DNA from 2 places in the Pseudomonas sp. S2_E01 genome. Region 2 is predicted to be linked to the other one. Evidence: predicted binding sites of a transcription regulator. Region 2 holds the regulator's gene; the other holds the start of a gene.

Region 1 (15,156 bases), 2.8 Mb from region 2:
CCTGCAGAACCCGGAGATCCGTGCCAACCTGCCAAAATACGCCAACTGGCCGACTTTCCCGCAACTGTGGGTGGCGGGTGAGCTGGTCGGCGGTAGCGATATCATGACCGAGATGGCTGCAGACGGTTCGCTGCAAACCACCATCAAGTCGGCTGTTGAAGCGGCTGCTGCGAAGGCGTGATTGCTGCTAGCGCAGGCACAAAAAGCCCCGCCTCTTGAGAGAGCGGGGCTTTTTTTATGCGCAGATCCCCTGTAGGAGCGAGCTTGCTCGCGATGGAGATCAACTAAAACACGGGTCATCAGACTATCCGCGTTGTCTGGTCCACCATCGCGAGCAAGCTCGCTCCTACAGGGTGGGGTATCGCACATACAAAAATGCCCCGCGTCTGAGAGAGCGCGGGGCTTTTTTTGGCGTCGGGAATATTACTCGTCGTCGCCCATCTGCGATTGCAGGTAGTTCTCAAGACCGATCTTGTCGATCAGGCCCAGTTGGGTTTCCAGCCAATCGATGTGTTCTTCTTCGGACTCAAGAATGTCCTCGAGCAGTTCACGGCTGCCGAAATCGCCAACGGTTTCGCAATGGGCGATCGCGACTTTCAGGTCCGCATGACCGGTCTTCTCGATGCGCAGGTCGCACTCAAGCATTTCCTTGGTGTGCTCGCCGATGTGCAGCTTGCCCAGATCCTGCACGTTTGGCAGGCCTTCCAGAAACAGGATGCGCTTGATCAGCTTGTCCGCGTGTTTCATCTCTTCGATGGACTCGTGGTATTCATGCTTGCCCAGCTTGTTCAGGCCCCAATCTTCATACATGCGGGCATGCAGGAAATATTGATTGATCGCGACCAGCTCATTGGCAAGGATCTTGTTGAGATGCTGGATGACTGTAATGTCGCCTTTCATGATGGGGTCCTGCCCTATGTTAGCTGTCTATGAGGCAGAGTTTGAGCCGCATACTTAGGGGTGTCAAACCTAAGTTATTGAATAATAAATGAAAATTAATCGGAATAAGAATGTTTGTGTTCCGCGTCTAGCGCGTAACCAGTTGATTTTCAGGCATAAAAAAACCGGACATTAAGTCCGGTTCTTTAAAAGGGGGTATTCACGCAGCATTAAATTCTACCGGGAAAGGAATCGCGGCCTGGGCAGTTTGTACTTGGGTCAGGGTATCGCGCACCACTTCCTTGGCGAGGCAGGCGCACTTGCCGCATTGGCTGGCTACGCCGGTAGCCTGACGGACTTCCTTATAGCTGCAGCATCCTTCATAGATTGCATCGCGGATTTGACCGTCGGTAACGCCAGTGCAGAGGCAGACATACATAAGTAAAAACCGTCGCTGGTTGTGACTCAATTGCGATGGATCTTAATGTTAACGAGAATGATTGTCAAAGTGGTTTCTGACAGCTTTGCCCGATATAGCAACAAGACTGACGAACGGTTTTTTGCAGCCATCTGCCATTAGCCCTTTTGGGCGGCCATTCGGCGCTCTGGTGAAAATCCGTTGAGGACAGCATAAAAACGCAGTGTATGATGACCGGTCCTTATGAAGGGGTGGGTGTCACAGGGCTGTCGCCTGAGGGTGACAGGCTGGCGCAAACCCGGGAACTTCACGTTTTTACACCAGGAGATATTCAATGAGCGTACTCGTAGGCAAGCAAGCCCCTGACTTCACCGTACCGGCCGTTCTGGGCAATGGCGAAATCGTCGACAGCTTCACCCTGTCGTCGGCCATCAAAGGCAAATACGGCCTGGTGTTCTTCTATCCGCTGGACTTCACCTTCGTATGCCCGTCCGAGCTGATCGCTCTGGACAATCGCATGGCTGATTTCAAGGCGCGCAACGTTGAAGTGATCGCCGTTTCGATCGACTCGCACTTCACCCATAACGCCTGGCGCAACACCCCGGTCAACAACGGCGGTATCGGCGAAGTCCGTTACACCATGGCTGCCGACATGAAGCACGAAATCGCCAAGGCCTACGACGTTGAGTCCGAAGGCGGCGTGGCTTTCCGTGGCGCGTTCCTGATCGACGACAAGGGTGTCGTTCGCTCGCAGATCATCAACGACCTGCCGCTGGGCCGTAACATGGAAGAGCTGATTCGTCTGGTCGACGCTCTGCAATTCCACGAAGAGCACGGTGAAGTCTGCCCTGCGAACTGGAAGAAAGGCGACAAAGGCATGAACGCTTCGCCAGAAGGCGTTGCGGCTTACCTGACCGAGCACGCAGCTGCCCTGTAAGGCGCGTTCGAGGCACAAAAAAAACCGGCCATCATGGCCGGTTTTTTTATGGGCAGGGTCGCGACTCATCAGTCGTCGAAATCTTCCCACCCGCCCATCTGTTTCCAGCGATTGACGATGCCGCAGAACAGTTCGGCCGTCTTCTCGGTGTCGTAGCGAGCCGAGTGGGCCTCGCGACCATCGAAGTCGATATCGGCTGCCTGACAAGCCTTCGCCAGTACCGTTTGCCCGTAGGCCAAGCCAGCCAGGGTGGCAGTGTCGAAGCTGGAGAAGGGGTGAAACGGGTTGCGCTTCATGTCCAGGCGTGCGACGGCGGCATTCAGGAAGCCCAGGTCGAAGCTGCTGTTGTGGCCGACCAGAATCGCCCGCTTGCAGCCGTTGGCCTTCAGCGCCTTGCGTATCCCACGGAAGATGTCGTTCAGGGCTGTCTCTTCACTCACGGCCATGCGCAACGGGTGATCGAGCTTGATCCCGGTGAACTCCAGGGCCGCTGCTTCGATGTTCGCGCCTTCGAAAGGCTCGACGCGGAAGAAGTACGTGTGATCAGGGTAAACGAAGCCCTTTTCATCCATGGCGATGGTGGTCGCCGCGATTTCCAGCAGGGCGTCGGTGGCCGAGTTGAAACCACCGGTTTCTACGTCGACGACCACGGGCAGGTAACCACGGAACCTGGCAGCCATCGGATGGCGTGAACCACCTGCGCTCGAACCGTCCTGTTCGTCGTCGAAATGGTCTTCACTCACGCGTGTTCCTCCAGCAGGCGCCAGCGCAGTTTTTCACCGGCGCGCAGCGGGATAACGGTCAGCTCGCCAAATGGCAGGCTGGTTGGTGCGGTCCACTCGTCGCGAACCAGGGTGATGCGATCAGTATTCACGGGCAGGCCATAGAAGCGCGGGCCATTGAGGCTGGCGAAAGCTTCGAGCCTGGCCAGCGCGTTGCGCTGTTCGAAGGCTTCGGCATACAACTCGATCGCGGCATAAGCGGTGTAGCAACCGGCGCAACCGCAGGCGGCTTCCTTGGCATGCTGGGCATGCGGTGCCGAGTCAGTGCCGAGGAAGAACTTTTCGCTGCCGCTGGTGGCGGCGTCGAGCAGGGCTTCCTGGTGGGTATTGCGCTTGAGGATCGGCAGGCAATAGAAGTGCGGCCGAATCCCGCCAACCAGCATGTGGTTGCGGTTGTACAACAAGTGATGAGCGGTAATGGTCGCGCCGACGTTGGCCGAAGCCTCGTTGACGAACTGCACGGCATCGCCAGTCGTGATGTGCTCGAACACCACCTTGAGTGTCGGGAAACGCTCCACCACACGACGCATGTGCTCGTCGATGAAGATTTTTTCGCGGTCGAACACGTCGACATCGCCACGGGTGACTTCACCGTGAATCAGCAAGGGCATACCGACTTCGGCCATGGCCTCGAGCGCAGGGAAGATTTTGTCGATGCTGGTGACGCCAGAGTCCGAGTTGGTGGTCGCACCGGCCGGGTACAATTTGGCGGCATGCACGAAACCGCTGGCCTTGGCCTGACGAATTTCTTCGGGCTGGGTGCGGTCGGTGAGGTATAGCACCATCAGCGGTTCAAAACGGCTACCGGCCGGACGTGCAGCGAGAATGCGCTGGCGATAACCGTCGGCTTCAGCGGCGTTGCGCACCGGCGGTACCAGGTTGGGCATGATGATGGCGCGACCAAAGGTGCGCGCGACATCCGCAACAGTATTGGTCAACACGGCACCATCACGAAGATGTATATGCCAGTCGTCGGGACGCAGCAGGGTCAGGCGGTCGGACATGAGGGGATTCCAGGCGGGGCAAACTCTGGGGAATGCTACCGGAAAAGACTCTCTCAGGCACCCGCTATCAAGTTTTGCGACAAGCTACCGATATCCAACAGGTATGCCGTAAATATGTATCGGTCTTTTGTTGTAGAAGCCAATGGAGCCTCCCGTGCGCCAGCGTTATTTAGCCTTGCTCAGTGTGTTTGCCAGCCTTCCCGCGATGGCGCTCACTTTCCAGACCCGTCTGGAGAGCATCGAGTGGACGGTCGAAGGGGACAAATTCGAGTGTCGCCTGACTCAACCGATTACCGATTTCGGTTCGGGTGAGTTCGTGCGCCGCGCTGGGGAGCAGGCGACGTTTCGTCTGAAAGCCTACAACTCGATGGTCGGTGGCGGTTCGGCGACCTTGTTGGCGGCGGCCGCACCGTGGCAGCCGGGGCGGGGCGACATCAATCTCGGCTCGGTCAGGATCGGCAGTGGCAACGTTCTGTTCAACAGCTCCCAAGTCCAGGCCGGCCGTCTGATCAGTGGTTTGATGGACGGACGCAGCCCGGTCGTCCGGCATTTCTCCGGCGATGGCCGCGTCTCGGAAGTTCGCCTGCTGCCCGTCAAGTTCAGCAAGGCGTTCAACGATTATCAGGGTTGCGTGGCGAAGCTGCTGCCCAAAAACTTCGAACAGGTCAAACAATCGCAAATCGGCTTCCCGGGCGAGGGTATGGAACTCGATACGCAGGCCAAGGCGCAGTTGCAGGTGATGCTGGACTTCATGAAGGCCGATCCTACGGTTAACCACATCGAGCTCGACGGTCACTCGGACAACAGCGGCAATCGCCTGGCCAATCGTGAGCTGTCGCGTCGCCGGGCGCTGGCGGTCATGGAGTATTTCAAGGCCAACGGGGTGCAGGAATCGCAGATAACCGTGCGTTTCCATGGCGAGCGTTATCCGCTGGTCCCCAACACCTCGTCCGCCAACCGGGCGAAGAACCGCCGGGTGAATGTCCACCTCGCTCGCGTCGCCCCCGTCGAGACGCCGGCGCCCCAGACCACGGCATCGGCGAGCGCAGCGAAGACTTCCTGAGCCGCGACTGTTCGTCGCGCGCTCGACATAATCTGTCGCTTCGTCGTCATAAGCTGTCGCGCCACTGTAAATTATTCTGCATGACCGGTAGACTTGACGGCTTTCCGTAAACCCCGTGGAGTGATGGCATGGCGGACGTAAACAAGGTCGTTCTGGCGTATTCCGGCGGCCTGGACACTTCGGTGATCCTCAAGTGGCTGCAGGATACTTATAACTGTGAAGTGGTGACCTTTACCGCTGACCTGGGTCAGGGTGAAGAGGTCGAACCTGCTCGCGCCAAGGCGCAGGCCATGGGCGTAAAAGAAATCTACATCGACGATCTGCGCGAAGAGTTCGTGCGAGATTTCGTGTTCCCGATGTTCCGCGCCAACACTGTTTACGAAGGCGAGTACCTGCTGGGTACTTCCATCGCTCGTCCGTTGATCGCCAAACGCCTGATCGAAATCGCCAACGAAACCGGCGCTGACGCCATTTCCCACGGCGCCACCGGCAAGGGTAACGACCAGGTTCGTTTCGAGCTCGGCGCCTACGCCCTGAAGCCCGGTGTGAAAGTGATTGCACCTTGGCGTGAATGGGACCTGCTGTCCCGTGAAAAGCTGATGGATTACGCGGAAAAGCACGCGATCCCGATCGAGCGCCACGGCAAGAAAAAATCCCCGTACTCGATGGATGCCAACCTGCTGCACATCTCCTATGAAGGCGGCGTGCTGGAAGACACCTGGACCGAGCACGAAGAAGACATGTGGCGTTGGACCGTGTCGCCAGAGAAGGCCCCCGACAAGGCGCAATACCTGGAACTGACCTACCGCAATGGCGACATCGTGGCATTGGACGGCGTCGAAATGACCCCGGCCACCGTGCTGGCGACCCTGAACCGTATCGGTGGTGAACACGGCATCGGTCGTCTCGACATCGTCGAAAACCGTTACGTGGGCATGAAGTCCCGTGGCTGCTACGAAACCCCTGGCGGCACCATCATGCTGCGCGCCCACCGTGCGATCGAATCGATCACCCTGGACCGCGAAGTGGCTCACCTCAAGGATGAGCTGATGCCTAAATACGCCAGCCTGATCTACACCGGCTACTGGTGGAGCCCTGAGCGTCTGATGCTGCAACAGATGATCGACGCGTCCCAGGTCAACGTGAACGGCGTCGTGCGCCTGAAGCTCTACAAGGGCAATGTGATCGTCACTGGCCGCAAGTCCGACGATTCGTTGTTCGACGCCAATATCGCGACCTTCGAGGAAGATGGCGGCGCCTACAACCAGGCTGACGCGGCGGGCTTCATCAAGCTCAACGCCTTGCGCATGCGGATCGCAGCCAATAAGGGTCGCAAGTTGTTCTGAGGCGCGTGACCTGGAATTTGTGGCCTTGTGTTCGACAAGGCCACAAATTTGAGAATAGGATTTTTTCTTTCGGACATTGCGACGTAGCGTTTTTAAGAACAACTCCCTCCTTCTTCCTCCTCCCTGTCGCTAGAAAGCGACTGGCCGTTGTGCGTCCGATGTGCCAGTTTGATCAATGAGCGTTACGGTGTGGGAACTCAAGTTGTAAACGACGCAAAATGGCAAGCTGCTGCGTTTCTTCACCTGCCTGAAAAAATCGACTGCGCTTTCTTTAAACAGACTCTGCGATTCGGCCGTGATGAGGAACACGACGACGTGTGCCGAATCTGATTTGGCGGTCCTGCCCAGGAGCTCGCGCCACTGTGTCCTCCCGTTTATGCACCGAGCATCGACGAGGTGCAAACCCTTCACCCGGGCAGGCAACTCGATGTGATGCGACGTTGAAGATTTTGTCAGCGTAAGGTCTGGCGGCCCCTTTGCTGTATCCGGACGTTCGGTCGTGTCCAGGGCATCGATGAAGTGTTCTCCCTTCTCGTAATCGGACGGCGCATATAACGATCGATAGTTGAAGTTCAAGGTGGCGAAAAACAGCATTAACAAGTAAAACGGAAAGCTGATCAGAAACCAGATATAGACTTCTCGTTCCTTATGGTCGAGGAAAGGGAGAGAGAGGGCTGCCGATGTTTCAGACAGTGTTGCGAATATGGCGATTACTGTCATGGGGTTGGTGATTTTTTGTTTTAGATTCATCATGTATTGTACTCATGGAAGTTTATCTTTTCTCGTTGGGTTGGTTAATTATGTTTTGCCGGTCTTCATATTAGCGGTGAAGTTTAGATTGTCCTATAACCCTATTTTAATTCGTCCGTGTTATTGAAAATCATTTGGTAAGCATTCGTGTGGATGAAAAGCGATGCGGTTCACTTCAATTTTCGCTCGCCCGGTGATCATCCAGCTTAGCTCACCGTCAGCGGGTGTTGCAGCACGAAGGGGATTGTGACGGAATTATGTTTTTTATTAGATTGATACATATTTTTCTTAAGGTGGATCGGCGTAAGGCAAGTAAAGTTTGCATCACTCAGTTTTTGCAGATTTCCTGTAAGAAAAATCCGTGTTGTTTGTAGGGAATGTCTCTCGCTGCCCGTGGCTGGGGGGGGCGGCATGCCATGGGCGAAACGACTAGGCTATTGTGCGGGCTCTAAAAATTCGAACAGCGAAAATTGGACCTGCCCATGAATAAAGTGCTGATCGTGGATGATCACCCCGTCATTCGGCTTGCGGTACGTATGCTAATGGAGCGTCATGGCTATGAAGTCGTTGCCGAAACAGACAATGGCGTGGATGCATTGCAACTGGCGCGTGAACATATGCCGGACATTGTTATTCTGGATATAGGAATACCGAAACTCGATGGACTGGAAGTCATCGCGCGCCTGGTTTCGGCGGCCATGCCAATGAAAGTGTTGATATTGACTTCCCAGGCCCCGGGGCATTTTTCGATGCGTTGCATGCAGTCAGGGGCAGCCGGATATGTTTGCAAACAACAGGACCTCACTGAGTTGCTCAGTGCAATAAAAGCGGTACTGTCGGGCTACAGTTATTTTCCCAACCAGGCGTTGCACACTGTGCGCTCCAGTCTGGGGAACGCCAGTGAAGCCGATATGGTCGATCGTTTGTCTGGTCGAGAAATGATGGTGTTGCAACAATTGGCTCGCGGCAAGACCAATAAGGAAATTGCTGACGGAATGTTTCTCAGCAATAAAACCGTCAGCACTTATAAAACTCGCCTGTTATTGAAACTCAACGCGCGGTCCCTGGTGGACTTGATTGAGCTGGCGCAACGCAATGGGCTGGTGTGATTGCACTCGTGGCGGGGCGAGCGACTCCACTGTGTCACACACAAAGAAAAGCCTCCGTTCAGGGAGGCTTTCAGGTGTTATAGATCAAAATCATAATCGGCCAATTGCTTTTGCAGTCGGCGCTCCTCCAGCAAGTTGTCGATCGTGCGGCGTTTGCTCAGGTTGGTCTTCGCCACTTCCACCACCGGCTCTGCGTCATCGGCTTCAACGGCTGTGAAGTCCTCTTCTACGTCCAATTGCTCTTTACCAGTGCTCATTAGGTTAGCTCCAGGCTAAGACTGCCTTTGGCGCTCCTTATATCGACAAACTCATTCCGGGTAAAAAAGATTTTTTCAATCGATCAATAAGCAAACCTAATAGCAACTCAATCGTCCGACGTCTTGTGCTTGTATTCGCACAGGTCCTCGATGCGGCAGCTGCCACAGCGGGGTTTGCGGGCCAGGCAGACGTAACGCCCGTGAAGGATCAGCCAGTGATGGGAATCGAGCAGATATTCTTTTGGCACAAACTTCATCAGCTTGTTTTCCACCTCGACGACATTCTTGCCGGGCGCAATGCCGGTACGGTTGCTGACGCGAAAAATGTGTGTATCCACGGCCATGGTCAGTTGGCGGAACGCCGTATTGAGTACAACGTTGGCGGTCTTTCGGCCGACGCCGGGCAGTGCTTCCAGTTCTTCGCGAGTCTGCGGGACTTCGCTGCCATGGCGTTCCATCAGCAGTCGGCAGGTCTCGATGACATTTTTTGCCTTGCTGTTGAACAGGCCGATAGTCTTGATGTATTCCGACAGTCCCTCCACCCCCAGCGCATGAATGGCCGCCGGGGTATTGGCCACCGGATACAGCTTGGCCGTTGCCTTGTTCACACCGACATCCGTCGATTGCGCCGAGAGAATGACCGAGATCAGCAATTCGAACGGCGTGGAGTAGGCCAGTTCGGTCTTGGGTTCGGGGTTGTCTTCATGCAGCCTGCGGAAAATTTCCAGACGTTTTGCAGCATTCATGGGCAGTGAGTTTCCTCGAAAATGCTTAGTGTTTGGGGGCGGGACGGGACCACGCCTGCCAGGCAGCGATCAGCAATCCCAGCAGAATGAAGCCACCGGGCACTAGCGCTGCCAGGTGCAGGCCGCTGTAGTCGAGCATCTCGCGCAACACGCTCAGGCCCAGCATCAACGCACCGAACAGGCCGCCCAGGAACAGGCGATCACGCCATGCTTGTTGGAAGAAACCTGTATGGTCCAGAACGACGCATTGCAGGGCGATCAACCCGGCGTAGATGCCGGCGTGTTGATGCCACTGAAGTGACCAGGCCTGCGCCATCGTTTCTGCACAACTGGTCAGGGTGACGGCCAGCACCAGGCTGGCGATCAAGTGGGCCCTCGGTATGAGCCGCGGGCGCAAGGGCGCCATGGCGAAACCATAAGCACTCGCCACCACGATAACCATCAGCCATACGCCCAGCGCGGTCATCCATGACTGGGTCGCCCCGATCAACGGCGCGAGCACCAGCGAGTTCTGGAGTGCCGACGATTTACTCATGCAGGTTCTCCCCGAGCAGCTGTTGCCGGTGTTCGTCGAAGTAACGCAAGGCATCGTGGATGGCGTTGAGCACAGCTCTGGAAGTGATGGTCGCGCCTGCGACCTGATCGAACTGACCTTGGTCCTTTTTCAGCGCCCAACCCTTATCGTCGGGGTCGTTCATCGATTTGCCGACAAAGATCGTGAGCCACGCATTGGGCCAATCGGCGATCCGGGCGCCCAGTCCTGGGGTCTCTGATTGCCTAAGTGTCTTGACCCCGAGCAACTTGCCGTTTACGTCGATGGCGATCAACAAATCGATACTGCCCACGTAGCCGACTGCCTGGCTGCGCAGCAACACTGCGCTGGGTTGGCCACTCCTTGTCGCCAAGAAACCACCCTGCAATGTGCTGTCGCCAAGGGTGGCAACGGCCAGGGGCAGAGTGTGTTCAAGCGGGTGATTGTCGTAGCTGTAGGCGGGCAGCAGGTCCAGGAAGTGGCGGCTGTCGTTCTCGCGTTGTTGCTCGGCAATGCGTGATGCGCTGCCCTGATGGACGAGGTAGGTCGCACCAACACCCAGGCCTGCCAGCAGTGCGACAATCACCACGCTCGACACTCGATTCATGGCGCAACCCGCCGTGACACAGCAAACCGTTCCAGCGCGGGCACGCAGAGGTTCATCAACAGCACCGCGAATGCCACGCCGTCCGGGTATCCACCCCAGGTTCTGATCAGATACGTCAGTAACCCCACACCGGCGCCGAACAACAGGCGGGCGCCCGGACTTTTAGCGCCGGACACCGGCTCCGTGACGATAAAGAATGCGCCCAGCATGCTTGCACCGCTGAGCAGGTGAAACAGTGGCGAGCCATGGGAGTCGGAGCCCGAGCCGTTCCAGCACAACAGGCTGATCACAAACAGGCTGACCAGCATGCCGACCGGTGCCTGCCAACTGAACACCCGTCGTTGCAGAAGAAACAGGCCACCGGCCAGAAACGCCAGGTTGATCCACCCCACGCCGCGTGCACCCCAGTGACCGAATGCCGGGCTGCTGGTGTAAAGCTCGTCGATGGTCAGGCTTTTGTTGATGCGCAGAGCGTCCAGCGCCGTGGCCTGAACCCAGGCATCCGGCATGGGGCCAAGGCTGACGCCAAAGACTCGCTGTAAGCCATCGAGCAGGTTGATGCCATGGAACGTCGGCCAATGGCTCATTTGCAGTGGAAATGTCACCAGCACCAGAGCCAAACCGAGCATGGCCGGATTGAAAGGGTTTTTGCCGACGCCGCCATACAAATGCTTGCCGAGCAGCGCGAATGAAACGGCGCAGACGTTCAGCCACCACGGACAATACGGCGGCAAGGCCAGGCCCAGCAGCGTCGCGGTGACGAGGGCACTGCCATCGCTCAAGACAGGCCGTAGTTCCCAGTCGCGCAGTTTCAATATCGCCGCTTCAACGGCCAGTGCAGTCGAGCCTGCCAGTACCAGATTGATCAAGACACCCCAGCCATACCACCAGAACGACGCCAGTATTCCCGGCACGGTGGCCACCAATACCAGCTTCATTGCCTGCTGAAGGCGATCGTCGACCGGCTCAAGGGGCTGCATGGGCTTGTACCTGGCGTTCGGCTTCCTGCAGGCGAGCTCGTGCCTTGTCCAGCTGCTCGGTGGAAGTGTCGCTGCGTCGCTCAAGTTTGCTGACGTCCGCGCGGGCGTAGGCCAATTCGGTTTTCAGTTGCCGAAGCTGGCTGTCGATGGGGCGCTTTTCGACGCGCACCAGGTCAGGCAAGGGTTGCTCGCTGGCGTCTTCCGTCGCATGCAGGTGTTTTTCGGCATCGGCAAGCGCGCGCTCGAGGGCTTTGATCTGTTCGGACGGTGCCTCACTGGCTTGCGCTTTCTTCAGTTCGGCGCGGCGAGTGGCCAGTTGGATTTTCGCCCGTTTAAGATCGGCGTCCTTGGGTGTGGAGACGGATGCTGGCGCGGTTGGCAGGGTGTTTTCCAACTGCAGCAAGGTGTGCTCAGCCGCCTCGAATTGCTGTTGCAGGATGATCAGTTGCGACTGCTGCTCGAATGTCGGTGGATGGCCGAACGCCTTGAGCGATTTGTTGAGCTGCGCACGGCTCATGGCCAGGTCGACTTTGGCTTTCTTCAACGCCGCATCGGCGCTCGCCGCTTTCTGCGCGCGAACCCTTTCCAGCGCGGCCTGAATCGGATCGAGCGCCGGCGCGTCGCTCTGTTGCAGGGCAGCACGATTGGCCCGGGCCTGACGCTCGGCCAGCTTTTGCTCTTCCTCGCGGTGCAACCGGGCGTTGCGCCGTTCGAAGCGCTGGCGCGCGTGATTGCGTTTAACGGCACGTGCCTGTTGGGCCAGCAGGCTGGAAGCCAGACCACCGATGATCGGTGTCGTGGTCGCCGGCAGGGGGCGCATTTCAATGCAATCCACCGGGCAGGGCGCCACGCACAGGTCGCAACCGGTGCATTCGTCGACGATGACCGTGTGCATCCATTTTGCCGCGCCGACGATAGCGTCGACCGGGCACGCCTGGATGCATTTGGTGCAGCCGATGCATTCGGCTTCGCGGATATAGGCGACCTGCGCCGGAGCGGCGCCGCGACTCATATCCAGTTCCAGCACCGGGACGTTCAGCAGGTGTGCCAGTGCCGAGATGGTTTCGTTGCCACCGGGCGGGCACTTGTTGATCGGCTCGCCTGCGGCAATGCCCTCGGCGTAGGGTTTGCATCCTGCGTGGCCACACTTGCCGCACTGGGTCTGCGGCAGCAGGGCGTCGATGCGTTGAATCAGACTCATGTTTTGATCAGTCCGGTGAATCCGAGAAAGGCCACTGCGATCAATCCGGCGCCGATCAGGTCGATCGGCAGGCCTCGAAAGGGCAGGGGAACATCATTATCGAGGGTGCGCTGGCGCAAGTCGCAGAAAAGGCTCAGTACCAGCCAGAAACCGAGCCCGGCGCCGATGCTCAATGCCGTGGCGTATAAAAAACCGTGGTCGTGTGCGGTATCGGCCAGGAGCATTCCCAACACGCCGGCATTGCCGAGCAACAGTGGCCACAAACCCTCGAACGCCAAGGTTGAAAACACTTTCGCCAGCCGCTTAAGCAGGGGGGCGATCAACAACACGCTCAGAGGGAGAAACACGAACAGTCGCAGCGAACTCAATCCCAGTGGCACCAGCAGCCAGTAATAGAGCACATGACCGAGCACGCCGACGATCAGCATCAGGCACGTTGTCGCGATACCCAGCGCGTGAACCTGATGACGCGCGGTGGCCAACAGCGGATCGACGCCCAACGGCCAATGCAACACGAAGTTGTTGATCAGGGCGGTGCTGATGAGAACAAGAACAAGCTCGGTCATGGTCGTGCCGGAAAAAGAGGGCTTTCAACGCTGGCTCTTATTGAGCTTAGGCATTATCCGGCAAGGGACACCAGATATGAAAATCCCACAGGCGCGCCCGGCACGACTGTGGGATCGGTCCAGCGCAATGATTTACTTGATGCGCTGGCCAGGCTTGGCGCCGCTGTCGGGGCTGAGCAGATAAATTTCTTCACCGCCAGGGCCCGCCGCCATCACCATGCCTTCAGACACGCCGAACTTCATTTTACGAGGCTTGAGGTTGGCGATCATCATGGTCAGGCGGCCATCGAGCTTGGACGGGTCCGGGTAAGCGCTCTTGATGCCCGAGAATACGTTGCGCTGCTCATCGCCGATGTCGAGGGTCAGGCGCAACAGTTTGTCGGCGCCTTCCACGGCTTCGGCCTTGACGATCAGGGCAACGCGCAGGTCAACCGCGGCAAAGGTGTCGAAGTCGATTTCCGGCGACAGCGGGTCCTTGGCCAGTTCGCCATTGCCGGCCGGTGCCGCTTCGCCCGTGTCGGTCTGACTGGCTGTCAGGTCTTCTTTCGAGGCGTCGGTCATGGCTTGCACTTTCACTGGATCGATTCGGGTCATCAGCGGCTTGAACTCGTTCAACTGATGGTTGCCGAGCAGGGTCGCGTGGTCGTTCCAGGTCAGCGGCGCGACATTCAGGAATGCCTCGGCATCGGCGGCCAGCAAAGGCAGCACCGGCTTGAGGAAGATCACCAGTTGGCGGAACAGGTTGACGCCAGTGGCGCAGATGGCCTGGACTTCATCCTGCTTGCCTTCCTGTTTGTTCAACGACCACGGAGCCTTGTCGGCGATCCAGGCGTTGGCGCGGTCGGCCAGGGCCATGATTTCGCGCATGGCACGGGCAAAGTCACGCGCCTCGTAGGCGTCGGCGATGCTCGGCGCGGCGGCCAGGAACGCTTCGGTCAGCTCCGGTGCGGCGTTGTTGTCGACCATCAGGCCGGCATTGCCTTTGTGGATGAAACCGGCGCAACGGCTGGCGATGTTGACGACTTTGCCGACCAGGTCGGAGTTGACCTTCTGCACGAAGTCTTCGAGGTTCAGGTCCAGGTCATCGACGCCACGGCTGAGCTTGGCGGCGTAGTAGTAACGCAGGTACTCAGGCGACAGGTGGTCGAGATAGGTCCGGGCCTTGATGAAGGTGCCACGGGACTTGGACATTTTCTGGCCGTTGACGGTCAGGTAGCCATGCACGTTGATGCCGGTCGGCTTGCGGTAGCCCGCGCCTTCGAGCATCGCCGGCCAGAACAGGGCGTGGAAGTTGACGATGTCCTTGCCGATGAAGTGGTAAAGCTCGGCGGTGGAGTCCTTGCCCCAGAACGCGTCGAAGTCCAGCTCCGGTGTACGGTTGCACAGATTCTTGAAGCTGGCCATGTAGCCGATCGGCGCGTCCAGCCAGACATAGAAGTACTTGCCTGGCTCGTCCGGGATCTCGAAACCGAAGTACGGCGCATCCCGGGAAATGTCCCACTGTTGCAGGCCGGCATCCAGCCACTCGGCGATCTTGTTGGCCACGGCGTCTTGCAGGGTGCCGCTGCGGGTCCAGGTTTGGAGCATGGCCTGGAAGTCCGGCAACTTGAAGAAGAAGTGCTGGGAATCCTTGAGCACCGGAGTGGCACCGGAGATGGCCGACTTCGGATCCTTCAGGTCGGTCGGCGCATAGGTCGCCCCGCATTTTTCACAATTGTCGCCGTACTGGTCTTCGGTGCCACATTTCGGGCAGGTGCCCTTGATGAAGCGGTCGGCCAGGAACATTTTCTTTTCCGGGTCGAAGTATTGCGTGATCGAGCGCGTGGCAATGTGCCCAGCGTCACGCAGTTTCAGGTAGATCTGGCTCGACAGCTCACGGTTTTCTTCGGCGTGAGTGGAGTGGAAATTATCGAAGTCCACCAGGAAGTCGGCAAAGTCGGCGCTGTGTTCGGCCTGGACGTTGGCGATGAGTTGTTCGG
Region 2 (15,156 bases):
CTCTGGGAAAGCCACAAGAAGCTGCTGATGACCAAGCAGGAAGTGCGCGACGAGCACAAGGACTCGGAAGGGAAGCCTGAGGTCAAGCAGCGCATTCGCCAGCTTCAGCGCGAAGTGTCCCAGCGACGCATGATGGCGGCGATTCCCGAAGCCGACGTGGTCATCACTAACCCGACCCACTACGCCGTCGCGCTCAAGTACGACGCGGACAAAGGCGGAGCGCCAGTGCTGCTCGCCAAGGGCAGCGACTTCCTGGCGCTGAAGATTCGCGAAATTGCCGTGGCCAACGAAGTGATGCTGCTCGAATCGCCGGCGCTGGCGCGTTCGATCTACTACTCCACCGAGCTGGAGCAGGAAATCCCTGGCGGCCTGTACCTCGCTGTCGCCCAGGTGTTGGCCTATGTCTACCAGATCCGCCAGTACAAGGCGGGCAAGGGCAAGCGGCCTGAGCCTCTGAAGGATGATTTGCCGATTCCGCCGGATTTGCGGCGCGATTCGTAATCCTTCAATGCTCCCGGCCTTGTAGGAGCGAGCTCGCTCGCGATGGTCGTCAACGATTACGCTGGCAGCCTGGCACACCACGGTGTCTGATCCGCGAGGAAGCCGCTCCTGCAAAACAGCTCTATTCCCACCCTCTGCAAAAGTTGGACAGCTTTTTGCAGTAGCCCCCGTGCGCCTGCTTCAGGCGTCAAAAGTTTGCTTTAAAGGAACGGGGAAAACCGGTGGATCGCTCTCAGTTACTCAACAGTGCCCGCACGAACATGGCCGACCTCAGTCGAGGCAATCTGGGCGTGCCGTTGTTGTTGCTGGTCATGTTGGCGATGATGATGTTGCCGGTGCCGCCGTTCCTGCTGGACGTGTTTTTCACCTTCAACATTGCCTTGTCGATTGTGGTCCTGCTGGTGTGTGTCTACGCCTTGCGGCCGCTGGATTTTGCGGTGTTTCCGACCATTCTGCTGGTGGCGACGCTGTTGCGACTGGCGCTGAACGTGGCTTCCACCCGGGTGGTCATGCTCCACGGCCAGGACGGTCACGCCGCCGCGGGCAAGGTGATCCAGGCGTTCGGCGAGGTGGTGATCGGCGGCAACTACGTGGTTGGTATCGTGGTGTTCGCCATTTTGATGATCATCAACTTCGTCGTGGTGACCAAGGGCGCCGGGCGGATTTCCGAGGTGAGTGCACGTTTTACCCTCGATGCGATGCCCGGTAAGCAAATGGCGATCGACGCCGATCTGAACGCCGGCCTGATCGATCAGGCTCAGGCGAAGGCCCGTCGTTCTGAAGTGGCTCAGGAAGCCGAGTTCTACGGTTCCATGGACGGTGCCAGCAAGTTCGTACGCGGTGACGCCATCGCCGGCCTGCTGATCCTGTTCATTAACCTGATCGGTGGCATGGCGGTTGGTATCTTCCAGCACGGCATGACCTTTGGCGACGCCGGCCGTGTTTATGCCTTGCTGACCATCGGTGACGGTTTGGTGGCGCAATTGCCATCACTGTTGTTATCTACAGCTGCTGCGATCATGGTGACCCGCGCTTCCGGTTCGGAAGACATGGGCAAGCAGATCAATCGCCAGATGTTCGCGTCGCCCAAAGCGCTCGCGGTGGCGGCGGGCTTGATGGCGGTGATGGGCCTGGTGCCTGGCATGCCTCACTTCTCCTTCCTGACCATGGCCGCCCTGGCTGCCGGTGGTGCGTATCTGTTCTGGAAGAAGCAAAATGTCGCCAAGGTCCATGCGCTGCAAGAGGTCAAGCGTCAGCAGGAACTGCTGCCATCGCCAGCCCGAGCCATGGAAACCAAGGAGCTTGGCTGGGATGACGTTACGCCGATTGACATGATTGGCCTGGAGGTCGGTTACCGCCTGATTCCACTGGTGGACCGCAACCAGGGCGGCCAGTTGCTCGCGCGAATCAAGGGTGTGCGCAAGAAGCTCTCCCAGGACCTCGGCTTCCTCATGCCGACGGTGCACATCCGGGACAACCTCGACCTGGCGCCAAGCGCCTACCGCCTGACCCTGATGGGCGTCATCCTGGCCGAAGCGGAGATTTATCCAGATCGCGAACTGGCGATCAACCCGGGGCAGGTCTACGGCTCGCTCAATGGCATCAACGCCAAAGATCCGGCTTTCGGGCTGGAGGCTGTCTGGATCGAAATCAGTCAGCGTGCGCAGGCGCAATCCCTTGGTTACACCGTGGTCGATGCCAGTACCGTAGTGGCGACCCACTTGAACCAGATTCTGTACAAGCACTCCAGTGAGCTGATTGGCCACGAGGAAGTGCAGCAACTCATGCAATTACTGGCCAAAAGCTCGCCTAAGCTGGCAGAAGAGCTGGTGCCGGGCGTGGTGTCGTTGTCGCAGTTGCTCAAGGTGTTGCAGGCGTTGCTGGCCGAACATGTGCCGGTGCGTGACATCCGTAGCATTGCCGAAGCCATCGCGAACAATGCCGCCAAGAGTCAAGATACCGCCGCGTTGGTCGCTGCCGTGCGGGTTGGTGTATCCCGCGCAATCGTGCAAAGCATCGTGGGGACTGAGTCCGAGCTGCCAGTTATCACGCTGGAGCCAAGGTTGGAACAGATTTTGCTCAATAGTCTGCAAAAGGCAGGACAAGGCTCGGAAGAGGGCGTTCTGCTGGAACCAAGCATGGCCGAGAAGCTGCAACGTTCGTTGATCGAAGCAGCCCAGCGTCAGGAAATGCAAGGTCAGCCAGTGATTCTGCTGGTGGCTGGCCCGGTCCGCGCGATGCTGTCGCGATTTGGCCGGCTGGCAGTTCCTGGCATACACGTGTTGGCTTACCAGGAAATCCCGGACAACAAGCAAGTGACCATCGTTGCGACAGTAGGGCCCAACGGCTGAGGTAGTGGTTTATGCAAGTTAAGCGTTTTTTCGCCGCCGATATGCGTCAGGCCATGAAGCTGGTTCGTGATGAGCTGGGCGCTGAGGCCGCCATCATCGGTAATCGCCGGATCGCCGGCGGTGTCGAGCTGACGGCGGCCCTGGATTACAAACTGTCGGCACTGGCCCCGCGTGTTCCCAACATGGAACTCGAGGATGAGCTGCGCAAGACTCAATCGCGGATCGTCACCGCTCAGGCCGAACTGAGCCTGCGCAGCGAAGGCGAGAGCGACAAGTCGACCAATCGCCAGTTGTTCGCCGGCTTGCCGTTGACCGCTGCCGAGCCGCTGATCGAGCCGACGTACAGCGAGCCACGCCGTGCCGCACCTGCGCCTGCGCCCGCTGCACCGGCCGGCGTCGATCCACGGATGCTCGATTCGATGCGTTTCGAGCTCAACAGCCTGCGCGAACTGATGGAAGTACAACTGGGCTCGCTGGCGTGGAGCCAACTGCAGGGTAATGCGCCGGCCCAGGCCAACCTGTGGCGTCGTCTGCAGCGTATTGGTTTGTCCGGCCCGTTGTCGCGCGACCTGCTGGAAATGATCTCTGGCGTTGAGGAGCCTCGGCAGGCCTGGCGCATGTTGCTGGCGCACCTGGCGCGGATGATCAGCATGCCGGAAGTCGAGCCACTGGAAGAAGGGGGCGTGATTGCCATGGTCGGCCCGGCCGGCATGGGCAAGACCACCACCCTGGCCAAACTGGCGGCCCGCTACGTGCTCAAGTACGGCGCGCAGAGCATTGCCCTGGTGAGCATGGACAGCTACCGCATCGGTGCCCAGGAGCAACTCAAGACCCTGGGGCGCATTCTCAACGTCTCGGTCACCCACGTCGATCCGGGCCAGTCCCTGGTTCAGGCACTGGATCCGTTGCTGCGCAAGCGCGTGGTGTTGATCGATACCGCCGGCCTCCAGGCCAGCGATCCAGCGCTGCGCATGCAGCTTGAAAGCCTGGCCGGTCGTGGCATCCGGGCAAAAAATTACCTGGTGCTCGCAACCACCAGCCAGAAGCAGGTTCTAACGGCCGCTTATCATAGTTACAAGCGCTGCGGGCTGGCAGGCTGCATCCTGACTAAACTGGATGAAACGGCTAGTTTGGGCGAGGTGTTGAGCCTGGCAATCAGTCATGAATTGCCGGTGGCTTACCTCACCGATGGACCACGTATTCCGGATGACTTGCATTTGCCGCGCCGTCATCAGTTGGTCAGTCGCGCCGTCAGCGTGCAAATGCAGGAAGAACCCAGCGAAGAAGCCATGGCTGACATGTTCGCTGACATCTACCACAGTCCGACCAAGCAGGTTGGCTGAGGTGAACAGTTTTTGTACCTACATCGATGGTCTGCCAGGCATTGTTCCAGTTGCGAACGCGCAGCCAGTCATGTGGCCTCCGTCTATGCAAGACAAGGTAAAGAAATAACATGGGCAGCATGCATCCCGTACAGGTGATCGCGGTGACCGGCGGCAAGGGTGGCGTCGGCAAGACTAACGTGTCAGTGAACTTGTCCCTGGCTCTAGCGGAGCTAGGCCGGCGGGTCATGCTGCTGGACGCCGATCTGGGGCTGGCGAACGTCGACGTTCTGCTGGGCCTGACACCCAAACGCACCCTGGCCGACGTGATCGAGGGCCGCTGCGAGCTGCGTGACGTATTGTTGCAAGGCCCCGGCGGCATCCGCATCGTTCCCGCCGCCTCCGGCACACAGAGCATGGTGCACCTGAGTCCGGCCCAGCATGCCGGCCTGATTCAGGCGTTCAGCGATATCGGCGACAACCTCGATGTGCTGGTGATCGATACCGCTGCGGGTATTGGTGACTCGGTAGTCAGTTTTGTCCGCGCCGCCCAGGAAGTCCTCCTGGTGGTCTGCGACGAGCCAACGTCCATCACCGACGCGTACGCTCTGATCAAGCTGCTCAACCGTGATTACGGCATGAACCGTTTCCGCGTCCTGGCCAACATGGCCCAGAGCCCTCAGGAAGGGCGCAACCTGTTCGCCAAGTTGACAAAGGTCACGGATCGTTTCCTTGACGTCGCCCTACAATACGTCGGCGCGGTGCCCTACGACGAAAGCGTACGCAAGGCCGTCCAGAAGCAGCGCGCTGTTTATGAAGCTTTCCCGCGTTCCAAGTGCTCGCTGGCTTTCAAGGCCATTGCACAGAAGGTCGATACCTGGCCACTGCCCGCCAACCCGCGCGGGCACCTGGAGTTTTTCGTCGAGCGCCTCGTGCAACAAACGGCAGGACCCGTGCTATGACCGCCAGCGGTTACAACCTCTACAAGAAATCGGCGCGTGACGCGCAGTACGAGCTGATCGAGCGTTACGCGCCACTGGTCAAACGCATTGCGTATCACTTGTTGGCGCGCCTGCCGGCCAGTGTTCAGGTCGAAGACCTGATCCAGGCCGGGATGATCGGCCTGCTGGAAGTGTCCACCAAATACGACGCCAGCAAAGGCGCCAGTTTCGAGACGTACGCGGGCATTCGAATCCGTGGCGCCATGCTTGATGAAGTGCGCAAAGGGGATTGGGCGCCACGCTCGGTTCACCGCAATACCCGCATGGTCAGCGACGCAATTCGCTCGATTGAAGCTAAAACCGGCCGTGACGCTAAAGATCACGAAGTTGCGGCCGAACTCCAATTGAGTCTCGATGATTATTACGGGATTTTGAACGACACCCTGGGCAGCCGGTTATTCAGTTTCGACGATCTTTTGCAGGACGGCGAACACGAAGGGCTGCATGAGGATGGCGCGAGTGCTCATCTCGAGCCGTCACGCGATCTGGAAGACGAACGCTTCCAGGCGGCGCTGGCGGACGCGATTGCCAATTTGCCGGAGCGCGAGCGACTGGTGTTGGCGCTGTACTACGACGAAGAGTTGAATCTCAAGGAAATCGGTGAGGTCCTGGGGGTCAGCGAATCTCGGGTCAGCCAGTTACACAGCCAGTGCGCGGCCCGTTTGCGGGGGCGTTTGGGGGAGTGGCGAGCGCGCTGAAGGCAGTGTGGGGACACTGCGAACGTGGCTGGTGCGGGGTTGAACCGCGCCGGTCTCGATCTGTTGTGCTCCAGACAGTCATTGAGTGCTCTGCCGAATTGATTGAAATGGCGCGTCCAGGTGCTGGGCGCGTTTAAGACTGCTTGGAGGTCGAATTGGACAAGAACATGAAAATCCTCATCGTTGATGACTTTTCAACGATGCGGCGGATCATCAAGAACCTGTTGCGTGACCTTGGGTTCACCAACACGGTTGAGGCTGACGATGGCATCACCGCCATTCCGGTTCTCAACAGCGGAAGCATCGACTTTCTGGTAACCGACTGGAACATGCCTGGCATGACCGGTATCGATCTGCTGCGCCACGTGCGCGCCGACGAAAAACTCAAGCACCTGCCGGTATTGATGGTCACTGCAGAAGCCAAGCGCGAGCAGATCATCGAAGCCGCCCAGGCCGGTGTAAACGGTTATGTCGTCAAACCCTTCACGGCCCAGGCGTTGAAAGAAAAAATCGAGAAGATTTTCGAACGCATCGGTTGAGTCACCGCGCCACGGGGGAGCTATGGACCACAAAGAATCTTCACAGGGCGAGTTCGAGTCGACCCTGAAAAAACACGCGGTCGAATTGGTCGAAAGCCTTGAAAAAGGCAAGTTCGGTGACGCGGTACAACTGATCCATGAGCTCAATCAGACCCGTGACCGCGGCCTGTATCAGGAAGTGGGCAAGCTCACCCGCGAATTGCATAGCGCGATCGTCAATTTCCAGATTGATCCGCACATGCCGCAAGCCGAGGAAGTGTCCCAGATCACGGATGCCACCGAGCGCCTGGGGTATGTTGTCAAGCTGACCGAGGCCGCTGCGAACCGCACCATGGATCTGGTCGAAAGCTCAACGCCTCTGGTCAACAGCCTTGGCGATGAAGCCCAGGCGTTGAGCACGGACTGGGGGCGTTTCATGCGCCGCGAAGTCGGGGCCGAAGAGTTTCGCGAACTGGCGCGGCGTGTCGACGGTTTCCTGGCTCGCAGCAGCAAGGACAACCGGGCGGTATCGAGCAACCTCAACGACATTCTGCTCGCGCAGGATTACCAGGATCTCACCGGTCAGGTGATCAAGCGTGTGACGCAATTGGTCACGGACGTTGAAACCAATCTGCTCAAACTTGTGCTCATGGCCAGTCAGGTGGACCGCTTTGCGGGCATCGAACATGACCGGGAAGCGATGCTTGCAGAAAAAGATCCACAAAAACATCTCTCTCAGGGTGAAGGTCCGCAGATTCATGCCGATAAAAGAGAAGACGTTGTGTCCGGTCAGGACGATGTGGACGATTTGCTATCCAGCCTTGGATTTTAGGTTTTATTAGACCTGTTCTGTTAGGAGCACACCATTAATGAGCTTCGGCGCCGATGAAGAGATCCTTCAGGATTTCCTGGTTGAGGCCGGCGAGATTCTAGAGCAACTGTCCGAGCAGCTGGTCGAGCTGGAAAGTCGACCTGATGATGCGGACTTGCTCAATGCAATTTTTCGCGGTTTTCACACTGTAAAAGGGGGCGCCGGCTTCCTCCAGCTCAATGAGCTGGTGGAGTGCTGTCACATCGCCGAGAACGTGTTTGACATCCTGCGCAAGGGTGAACGTCGCGTCGACTCGGAATTGATGGACGTGGTTCTCGAAGCACTGGACTCGGTGAACAGCATGTTCAGCGAAGTTCGCGACCGTAGCCCGATTACGGCTGCTACGCCTGAATTGCTCGCCGCGCTGGCTCGTCTGGCCGAGCCGCAATCGGCTGATGAGGCCGCGCCGGTTGTAGCCGTGGCTGAAGAGCCACAAGCAGCGGCGCAAGCCGAATCAGGCGACATCACCGACAACGAATTCGAACAGTTGCTGGACTCGCTGAACGCCGTCAAGGCCGAAGCCGAGGCGCCGGTGGCCGCTGCGGTCGAAACGTCCGAGGTGGTCAGTGATGAGATCACCGACGCCGAGTTCGAGTCGCTGCTCGACCAGTTGCACGGCAAGGGCCAGTTCGCCGCCGATGCGGTCGGTGCCGCGCCAGCCGCACCTGCGGCCAGCGCGAGCGCGAAAGAGCCGGGCGACAGCTCCGACATCACCGACGACGAGTTCGAGGCACTGCTCGATCAGTTGCATGGCAAAGGTAACTTTGCGGTCGACGCATTGGAGTCGGCCATCGCATCGGTCCCTGCGTCGGCTGCGCCAAACGCTGCCGCTGCCGGCAGCGATCTGATCACCGATCACGAATTTGAATCGTTGCTCGATGATTTGCACGGCAAAGGCAAGTTCACCGATGTGAACGGCGGTGCGTCTGCTGCTTCGGTGGCAACACCTGTGGCCAAGGCTCCGGCGGCTGCCAAGGCGTCCGAGCCCAAGGCCGAAACACCGAAGCCTGCTGCCGCAGCCAAACCAGCTGCCGCACCGGCACCTGCTCGCGCGGCAGCGGCGCCGCCGGCGGAAAAACCGGCGAGCGAAGCCGAGACCACCGTGCGGGTCGACACCGCGCGCCTCGACGAAATCATGAACATGGTCGGCGAACTGGTGCTGGTGCGTAACCGCCTGGTGCGCCTGGGCGCCAACAGCGCCGATGAAGCCATGTCCAAGGCCGTGTCGAACCTCGACGTGGTCACTGCCGACTTGCAGACCGCGGTCATGAAGACCCGGATGCAGCCGATCAAGAAAGTCTTCGGGCGCTTCCCGCGCCTGGTTCGTGACCTGGCTCGCCAGCTCAAGAAAGAGATCAACCTGGAGTTGGTCGGTGAAGAGACCGACCTCGACAAGAACCTCGTCGAGGCCCTGGCCGATCCGCTGGTCCACTTGGTGCGAAACGCCGTCGACCACGGTATCGAGTCGCCGGAAGAGCGCGAAGAGTCGGGCAAGGCCCGGGGTGGCAAAGTCATCCTCGCCGCCGAACAGGAAGGCGACCACATCCTGCTGTCGATCTCCGATGACGGCAAGGGCATGGACCCGAATGTCCTGCGCGCCATCGCGGTAAAACGCGGGGTGATGGACAAGGACGCGGCCGACCGCCTGAGCGACACCGAGTGCTACAACCTCATCTTCGCCCCGGGTTTCTCGACCAAGACCGAGATCTCCGACGTGTCGGGTCGTGGCGTGGGCATGGACGTGGTGAAAACCAAGATTTCCCAGCTCAACGGTTCGATCAACATCTACTCGACCAAGGGCCAGGGTTCGAAGATCGTCATCAAGGTGCCGTTGACGCTGGCGATCATGCCGACGCTGATGGTCATGCTCGGCAACCAGGCGTTTGCGTTCCCGCTGGTAAACGTCAACGAGATTTTCCACCTCGACCTGTCGACCACCAACGTGGTGGATGGCCAGGAAGTGGTGATCGTGCGGGACAAGGCGCTGCCGTTGTTCTACCTCAAACGCTGGCTGGTCAGTTCTGCCGCTCACGAAGAGCAGCGTGAAGGCCACGTGGTGATCCTCTCGGTGGGCACACAGCGGATCGGCTTCGTCGTCGATCAACTGGTGGGCCAGGAAGAGGTGGTCATCAAGCCATTGGGCAAAATGCTCCAGGGAACCCCAGGCATGTCGGGCGCCACCATCACCGGTGACGGTCGCATCGCACTGATTCTCGATGTTCCGAGCATGCTCAAGCGTTACGCCGCACGGCGTATTTGATTCAGGGGGAGCGGGGCGCTAGTGCCCCGCCGCCGCCTAACGGAGTGTTTATGGCAGTCAAGGTCCTGGTGGTGGACGATTCGGGTTTTTTCCGCCGCCGCGTCTCGGAAATTCTTTCAGCAGACTCCAACATCCAGGTCGTCGGTACGGCGACCAACGGTAAAGAAGCGATCGATCAGGCGCTGGCCCTCAAGCCGGACGTGATCACCATGGACTACGAGATGCCGATGATGGATGGCATCACGGCGGTGCGGCACATCATGCAGCGCTGCCCGACTCCGGTGTTGATGTTCTCCTCGCTGACGCACGAAGGCGCCCGGGTCACCCTGGATGCGCTGGACGCTGGTGCGGTGGATTTCCTGCCGAAGAATTTCGAAGACATCTCGCGCAACCCCGAGAAGGTCAAGCAACTGCTGTGCGAGAAGATCCTGAGCATCTCGCGCAGTAATCGTCGTGGCAGTGCCTACAGCGCACCGGCACCGACGCCAGGGCCGAGTTCTGTGTCTTCCAGTCTTGGTGGTAGCAGCACCCCTGCGCGTGTGGCGGCTACACCAACCCGCACAACGGCACCGGCCCACGCACCGTCTTCGCCGGCGCCCAAGCGCAAACCCTACAAACTGGTGGCCATCGGTACGTCTACCGGTGGTCCGGTTGCCCTGCAACGGGTGTTGACCCAGTTGCCGGCCAGTTTCCCGGCGCCGATCGTGTTGATCCAGCACATGCCGGCAGCGTTCACCAAGGCGTTCGCCGAACGTCTGGACAAGCTCTGCCGTATCAGTGTCAAGGAAGCCGAGGATGGCGACATCCTGCGTCCGGGCTTGGCGTTGCTGGCACCGGGTGGCAAGCAGATGATGATCGACGGCCGGGGAGCGGTGAAAATCCTGCCCGGTGACGAGCGTCTGAACTACAAGCCGTGCGTGGATATCACCTTCGGTTCGGCGGCCAAGTCGTACGGCGACAAAGTTCTGGCGGTAGTTTTGACCGGCATGGGCGCTGACGGTCGTGAAGGCGCGCGCCTGCTCAAGCAGGGTGGCAGTTCGATCTGGGCGCAGGATGAAGCCAGTTGTGTGATCTACGGCATGCCGATGGCCATCGTCAAAGCTGAACTCGCCGACGCGGTGTACAGCCTCGACGATATTGGCAAGCACCTGGTCGAGGCGTGCATCTGATGGACGTACTCAGCCTTATCGGGATCATCATGGCGTTTGTCGCCATCATCGGCGGCAACTTCCTTGAAGGCGGTCACCTGGGTGCGCTGGCAAACGGTCCTGCGGCGCTAATCGTGCTCGGCGGGACCATCGGCGCGGCGCTGCTGCAATCTCCCATGAGCGCCTTCAAGCGCGCCATGCAGATTCTCGGCTGGATCCTGTTCCCGCCGCGCGTTGACCTGGCCGGCGGCATCGATCGCGTGGTGAACTGGAGCCTGACCGCGCGCAAGGAAGGCCTGCTCGGTCTGGAAGGCGTGGCCGATGCCGAACCCGATAGCTACTCGCGCAAGGGCCTGCAACTGCTGGTCGATGGTGCCGAGCCTGAAGCGATTCGCAGCATTCTTGAGGTGGATTTCTACACTCAGGAAAGCCGCGACATCGAAGCCGCCAAAGTCTTTGAAAGCATGGGCGGTTACGCGCCAACCATCGGCATCATCGGTGCGGTCATGGGCCTGATCCACGTCATGGGCAACCTGGCTGATCCGGCGAACCTGGGGAGCGGCATCGCCGTGGCCTTCGTCGCCACCATCTACGGTGTGGCCAGCGCCAACCTGGTGCTGCTGCCAATCGCTGCCAAGCTCAAGTCCGTGGCTTTGCGTCAGTCGCGTTATCGCGAAATGCTGCTCGAAGGCATCCTGTCCATCGCCGAAGGTGAAAACCCTCGCTCTATCGAATTGAAGCTTCAGGGCTTCATGGATTGATGGGGGTAATGGGCAATGGCACGACGTCGACATCGTGAAGAGCATGTAAACCATGAGCGTTGGCTGGTTTCCTACGCCGACTTCATCACTTTGCTCTTCGCCTTCTTCGTGGTGATGTACTCGATTTCCTCGATCAACGAAGGCAAGTACAAGATTATTTCGCAAGCGCTGGTCGGCGTTTTCACCGATGCGGATCGCTCGCTGCAACCGATTCCCATCGGCGAGGAGCGGCCCAAGACCGTGACCCCGGCCAAGCCGCTGGTCAAGGACAGCGAGCAGGTGGATGCCGGTATCGCCGGGTCCACCGATCCGCTGAAAAGCATCGCCGATGACATCAGCGCCGCGTTTGGCGACCTGATCAGCTCCAACCAGATGACGGTTCGTGGCAACGAACTGTGGGTCGAGATCGAACTTAACTCCAGCCTGTTGTTCGGTAGTGGTGATGCCATGCCCAGCGACGTCGCGTTCAATATCATCGACAAGGTCGCGGGCATCCTGAAGCCGTTCGACAACCCGATCCATGTCGAAGGTTTTACCGACGACCAGCCGATCCGCACCGCGCAATACCCGACCAACTGGGAACTGTCCTCGGCGCGCTCGGCAAGCATCGTGCGCATGCTGGCGATGCAGGGCGTCAACCCCAGTCGGATGGCGTCAGTGGGTTACGGCGAGTTTCAGCCAGTGGCCAACAACACCACGGCAGAGGGCAGGGCGCGTAACCGCCGCGTGGTATTGGTGGTGTCTCGCAATCTCGATGTGCGTCGCAGCCTGACCGGCACCGGAACGGCCAATGCGCAACCGGATGCGGCGTTGAAGCGTGCTGGCACACAAACTGCACCTGCACCGGTCAAACCGCCGGTACGTGAGAGCTCCGTCAATTCTCCGTCACCCGTATTAACACGTTGAGCTATTTCTCGGTCGACCGGTGCGGCCGGGAGGAACAATCCGAATGAGAGTCTGGGCAGTTGCCAATCAAAAGGGTGGTGTTGGTAAAACCACTTCCTCCATCGCGTTAGCCGGGTTACTGGCCGATGCGGGCAAGCGCGTGGTCGTTGTCGATCTCGACCCACACGGCTCGATGACCAGCTACTTCGGTTACGACCCCGACAGCCTGGAGCACAGCAGCTACGATCTGTTCCTGCACAAGGGCAGCGTGCCGCAAGGCCTGCCTGGGCAGTTGCTGTTGCCCACCAGTCACGCCAGCATATCCCTGCTTCCGTCGAGCACTGCGTTGGCGACCCTAGAGCGTCAGTCGCCAGGGCAGAGTGGCCTGGGCCTGGTCATCGCCAAGAGCCTCGCGCAACTGTGGCAGGACTTTGATTACGCAGTGATCGACAGCCCACCGCTGCTCGGCGTGTTGATGGTCAATGCCTTGGCGGCCAGTCAGCAATTGGTTATTCCGGTACAGACCGAGCACCTGGCCGTCAAAGGCCTGGAGCGCATGGTCAATACCCTCGCAATGATCAATCGCTCGCGCAAGCAGCCACTGGCGTTCAATATCGTGCCGACCCTGTTTGACCGCCGCACTCAGGCGTCCCTGGGCACCTTGCGCGTCTTGCGCGACAAGTACCCGGATGAAATCTGGCAGGGCTATATCCCGGTCGACACGCGCTTGCGCGACGCCAGCCGTGCCGGTGTCACGCCTTCGCAGTTCGACGGCAAGAGCCGTGGCGTCTTGGCCTACCGTGCCCTGCTCAAGCAATTGCTGGCGCAGCAATCCGTCGCGCAGGTGGCGTAAGATGAATCGCCCGGTCAAAATCACGTCTCGTCCACAACTGGCACTCCAGTCTTATCTGGACAGCTTGCTGATGGATGCGACCGAAGAATTGCCGCCAGAAGTCGAGGTGGTTGCCGAGGTGCCCGAGGTCGAAGCGGCACTCGACGAATTCCAGGCCGCAGTGCTCGAAGAGCAGGCTCGTGATGCCCAGAAGGCGCCCGAGAAACCAGCGCCTGTCGCTGCCCCAGTGGCAGCGCCGGTCGTGAAAGCGCCGGTCGCGTTGGTGGATGCACCCGCCCCGGTAATGGCGCCGGTGTCAACCATTGCGCCGTTGCTGCAGGCGCTGGTGCCACCGATCGTTGAAGTCCACCTGCCGCCGAGCAACACACCGCCACCGGTGGAGTCCGACGGTCGTCCAGCATGGGCGGCCGACGCGTTCGAATGCCTGTTATTCGATGTGGCCGGGCTGACCCTGGCAGTGCCGCTGGTGTGCCTGGGTTCGATTTATTCCCTGGCCGGCCAGGAACTGACACCCTTGTTCGGGCAACCGGAGTGGTTCCTCGGCATCCTGCCGAGCCAGGCCGGTAACCTGAAGGTGCTGGACACCGCCCGCTGGGTCATGCCTGATCGTTATCGCGATGACTTCCGCCAAGGCTTGCAATACGTAATTTCTGTTCAGGGCTACGAGTGGGGCCTGGCGGTGCATCAGGTCAGCCGCTCATTGCGCCTGGACCCGAACGAAATCAAATGGCGCACCCATCGAGGCCAGCGACCGTGGCTGGCAGGCACGGTCATTGAGCACATGTGCGCGCTGCTCGACGTTGCCGCACTCGCCGAGCTGATTGCCAGCGGCGGTGCAAAGCACATGGGCGGCGTCAAGCCGATCCACAAACCAACATAAAAACACGCGGGGGCAAATGACTTGCCATCGCACCGAACACACACCGCCAGGGCGGTTTTTCGAGGGGTCAGGGTATGAATGATAAGGCGTCGTCTGCAAAGGGTTCCGAAGATCCGATCCTGCAATGGGTAACCTTCAAGCTGGACAATGAAACCTACGGCATCAACGTGATGCGCGTTCAGGAAGTCCTGCGCTACACCGAGATCGCGCCGGTTCCGGGTGCTCCAAGCTATGTGCTGGGTATCATCAACCTGCGTGGCAACGTGGTGACCGTGATCGATACTCGCCAGCGTTTCGGCCTGATGAACGCCGAGATCAGCGACAACACCCGTATCGTCATCATCGAAGCCGACAAGCAAGTGGTTGGCATAATGGTCGACAGCGTGGCCGAAGTGGTTTACCTGCGTCAGTCGGAAATCGAAACCGCACCTAATGTCGGTAACGAAGAGTCCGCCAAGTTCATTCAAGGCGTGTGCAACAAGAACAACGAGTTGCTGATCCTGGTCGAGCTGGACAAGATGATGAGCGAAGAGGAATGGTCGGAACTGGAGAATATCTGATTGATTCTCGAGGTTGCGGTCATTGTCCTGTTCCTTTTCTGGGCAGGCACGCTGGCAATGTTCCTGGCGTACATTCGTGGTCAGCGGCAGATCGCCGCGCAACAGGCCCAGGGCGATGCGCTGCGTGATCAGCGCATCAAGGAACTGGCCAGGCTGGTCGAAAACTATCAGAGCGGCAACGTGCGCATGGGCGAAGACCTGCATGAACTGCGCGCGGTGGTCGCTCCGCTGCCCGACAAGCTGGCTCAGCTGGAGCAGCGTGACCCCTCCAGCCTGTCATTTGCCCAGGCGGCACGATTGGTCGGGATGGGCGCAAGCGTCGACGAACTGACCCAGTCCTGCGGCCTGACCCAGGCCGAGGCGGAATTGATGAGCAAGTTGCACAGAGGCTGAATCCCTCCCTGACCCGCGACGTCTGCCTCGCTCCCAAGGTGACACTCAAACCTGTAGGAGCGAGCTTGCTCGCGATGGACTTAAACTATGACGCTACATGCCTGATGCACCGCGTTGTTTGGTCCTCCATCGCGAGCAAGCTCGCTCCTACAGA

What was found. Region 2 encodes FliA, which starts transcription of late flagellar genes. Its sites were predicted from a motif close to CTAAAGTTTNNNNNNNNNNNGCCGNTAA; they were not measured.
Region 1: a site for FliA is predicted at 4,087-4,114, ahead of AB4O36_RS02365 (flagellar protein MotY). Genes of this name have one in related genera too.

What each region holds. Positions count from the first base shown of each region.
Region 1 covers NZ_CP162762.1:491,072-506,227, forward strand. The annotation lists gene grxD (Grx4 family monothiol glutaredoxin) at 1-181, shown strand, start outside; gene bfr (bacterioferritin) at 424-900, opposite strand; gene AB4O36_RS02345 (bacterioferritin-associated ferredoxin) at 1,100-1,318, opposite strand; gene AB4O36_RS02350 (peroxiredoxin C) at 1,632-2,234, shown strand; gene rnt (ribonuclease T) at 2,303-2,977, opposite strand; gene pyrC (dihydroorotase) at 2,974-4,020, opposite strand; gene AB4O36_RS02365 (flagellar protein MotY) at 4,175-5,083, shown strand; gene AB4O36_RS02370 (argininosuccinate synthase) at 5,212-6,429, shown strand; gene AB4O36_RS02375 (hypothetical protein) at 6,559-7,182, opposite strand; gene AB4O36_RS02380 (response regulator transcription factor) at 7,662-8,288, shown strand; gene AB4O36_RS02385 (PA3496 family putative envelope integrity protein) at 8,366-8,545, opposite strand; gene nth (endonuclease III) at 8,653-9,291, opposite strand; gene AB4O36_RS02395 (Rnf-Nqr domain containing protein) at 9,317-9,826, opposite strand; gene AB4O36_RS02400 (RnfABCDGE type electron transport complex subunit G) at 9,819-10,430, opposite strand; gene AB4O36_RS02405 (RnfABCDGE type electron transport complex subunit D) at 10,427-11,410, opposite strand; gene rsxB (electron transport complex subunit RsxB) at 11,397-12,611, opposite strand; gene AB4O36_RS02415 (Rnf-Nqr domain containing protein) at 12,608-13,177, opposite strand; gene metG (methionine--tRNA ligase) at 13,310-15,156, opposite strand, start outside.
Region 2 covers NZ_CP162762.1:4,013,459-4,028,614, reverse strand. The annotation lists gene flhB (flagellar biosynthesis protein FlhB) at 1-501, shown strand, start outside; gene flhA (flagellar biosynthesis protein FlhA) at 723-2,852, shown strand; gene flhF (flagellar biosynthesis protein FlhF) at 2,864-4,195, shown strand; gene fleN (flagellar synthesis regulator FleN) at 4,306-5,136, shown strand; gene fliA (RNA polymerase sigma factor FliA) at 5,133-5,873, shown strand; gene AB4O36_RS18660 (chemotaxis response regulator CheY) at 6,041-6,412, shown strand; gene AB4O36_RS18655 (protein phosphatase CheZ) at 6,435-7,223, shown strand; gene AB4O36_RS18650 (chemotaxis protein CheA) at 7,261-9,522, shown strand; gene AB4O36_RS18645 (protein-glutamate methylesterase/protein-glutamine glutaminase) at 9,573-10,691, shown strand; gene AB4O36_RS18640 (flagellar motor protein) at 10,691-11,431, shown strand; gene motD (flagellar motor protein MotD) at 11,447-12,337, shown strand; gene AB4O36_RS18630 (ParA family protein) at 12,381-13,169, shown strand; gene AB4O36_RS18625 (CheW domain-containing protein) at 13,171-14,049, shown strand; gene AB4O36_RS18620 (chemotaxis protein CheW) at 14,124-14,609, shown strand; gene AB4O36_RS18615 (DUF2802 domain-containing protein) at 14,610-15,002, shown strand.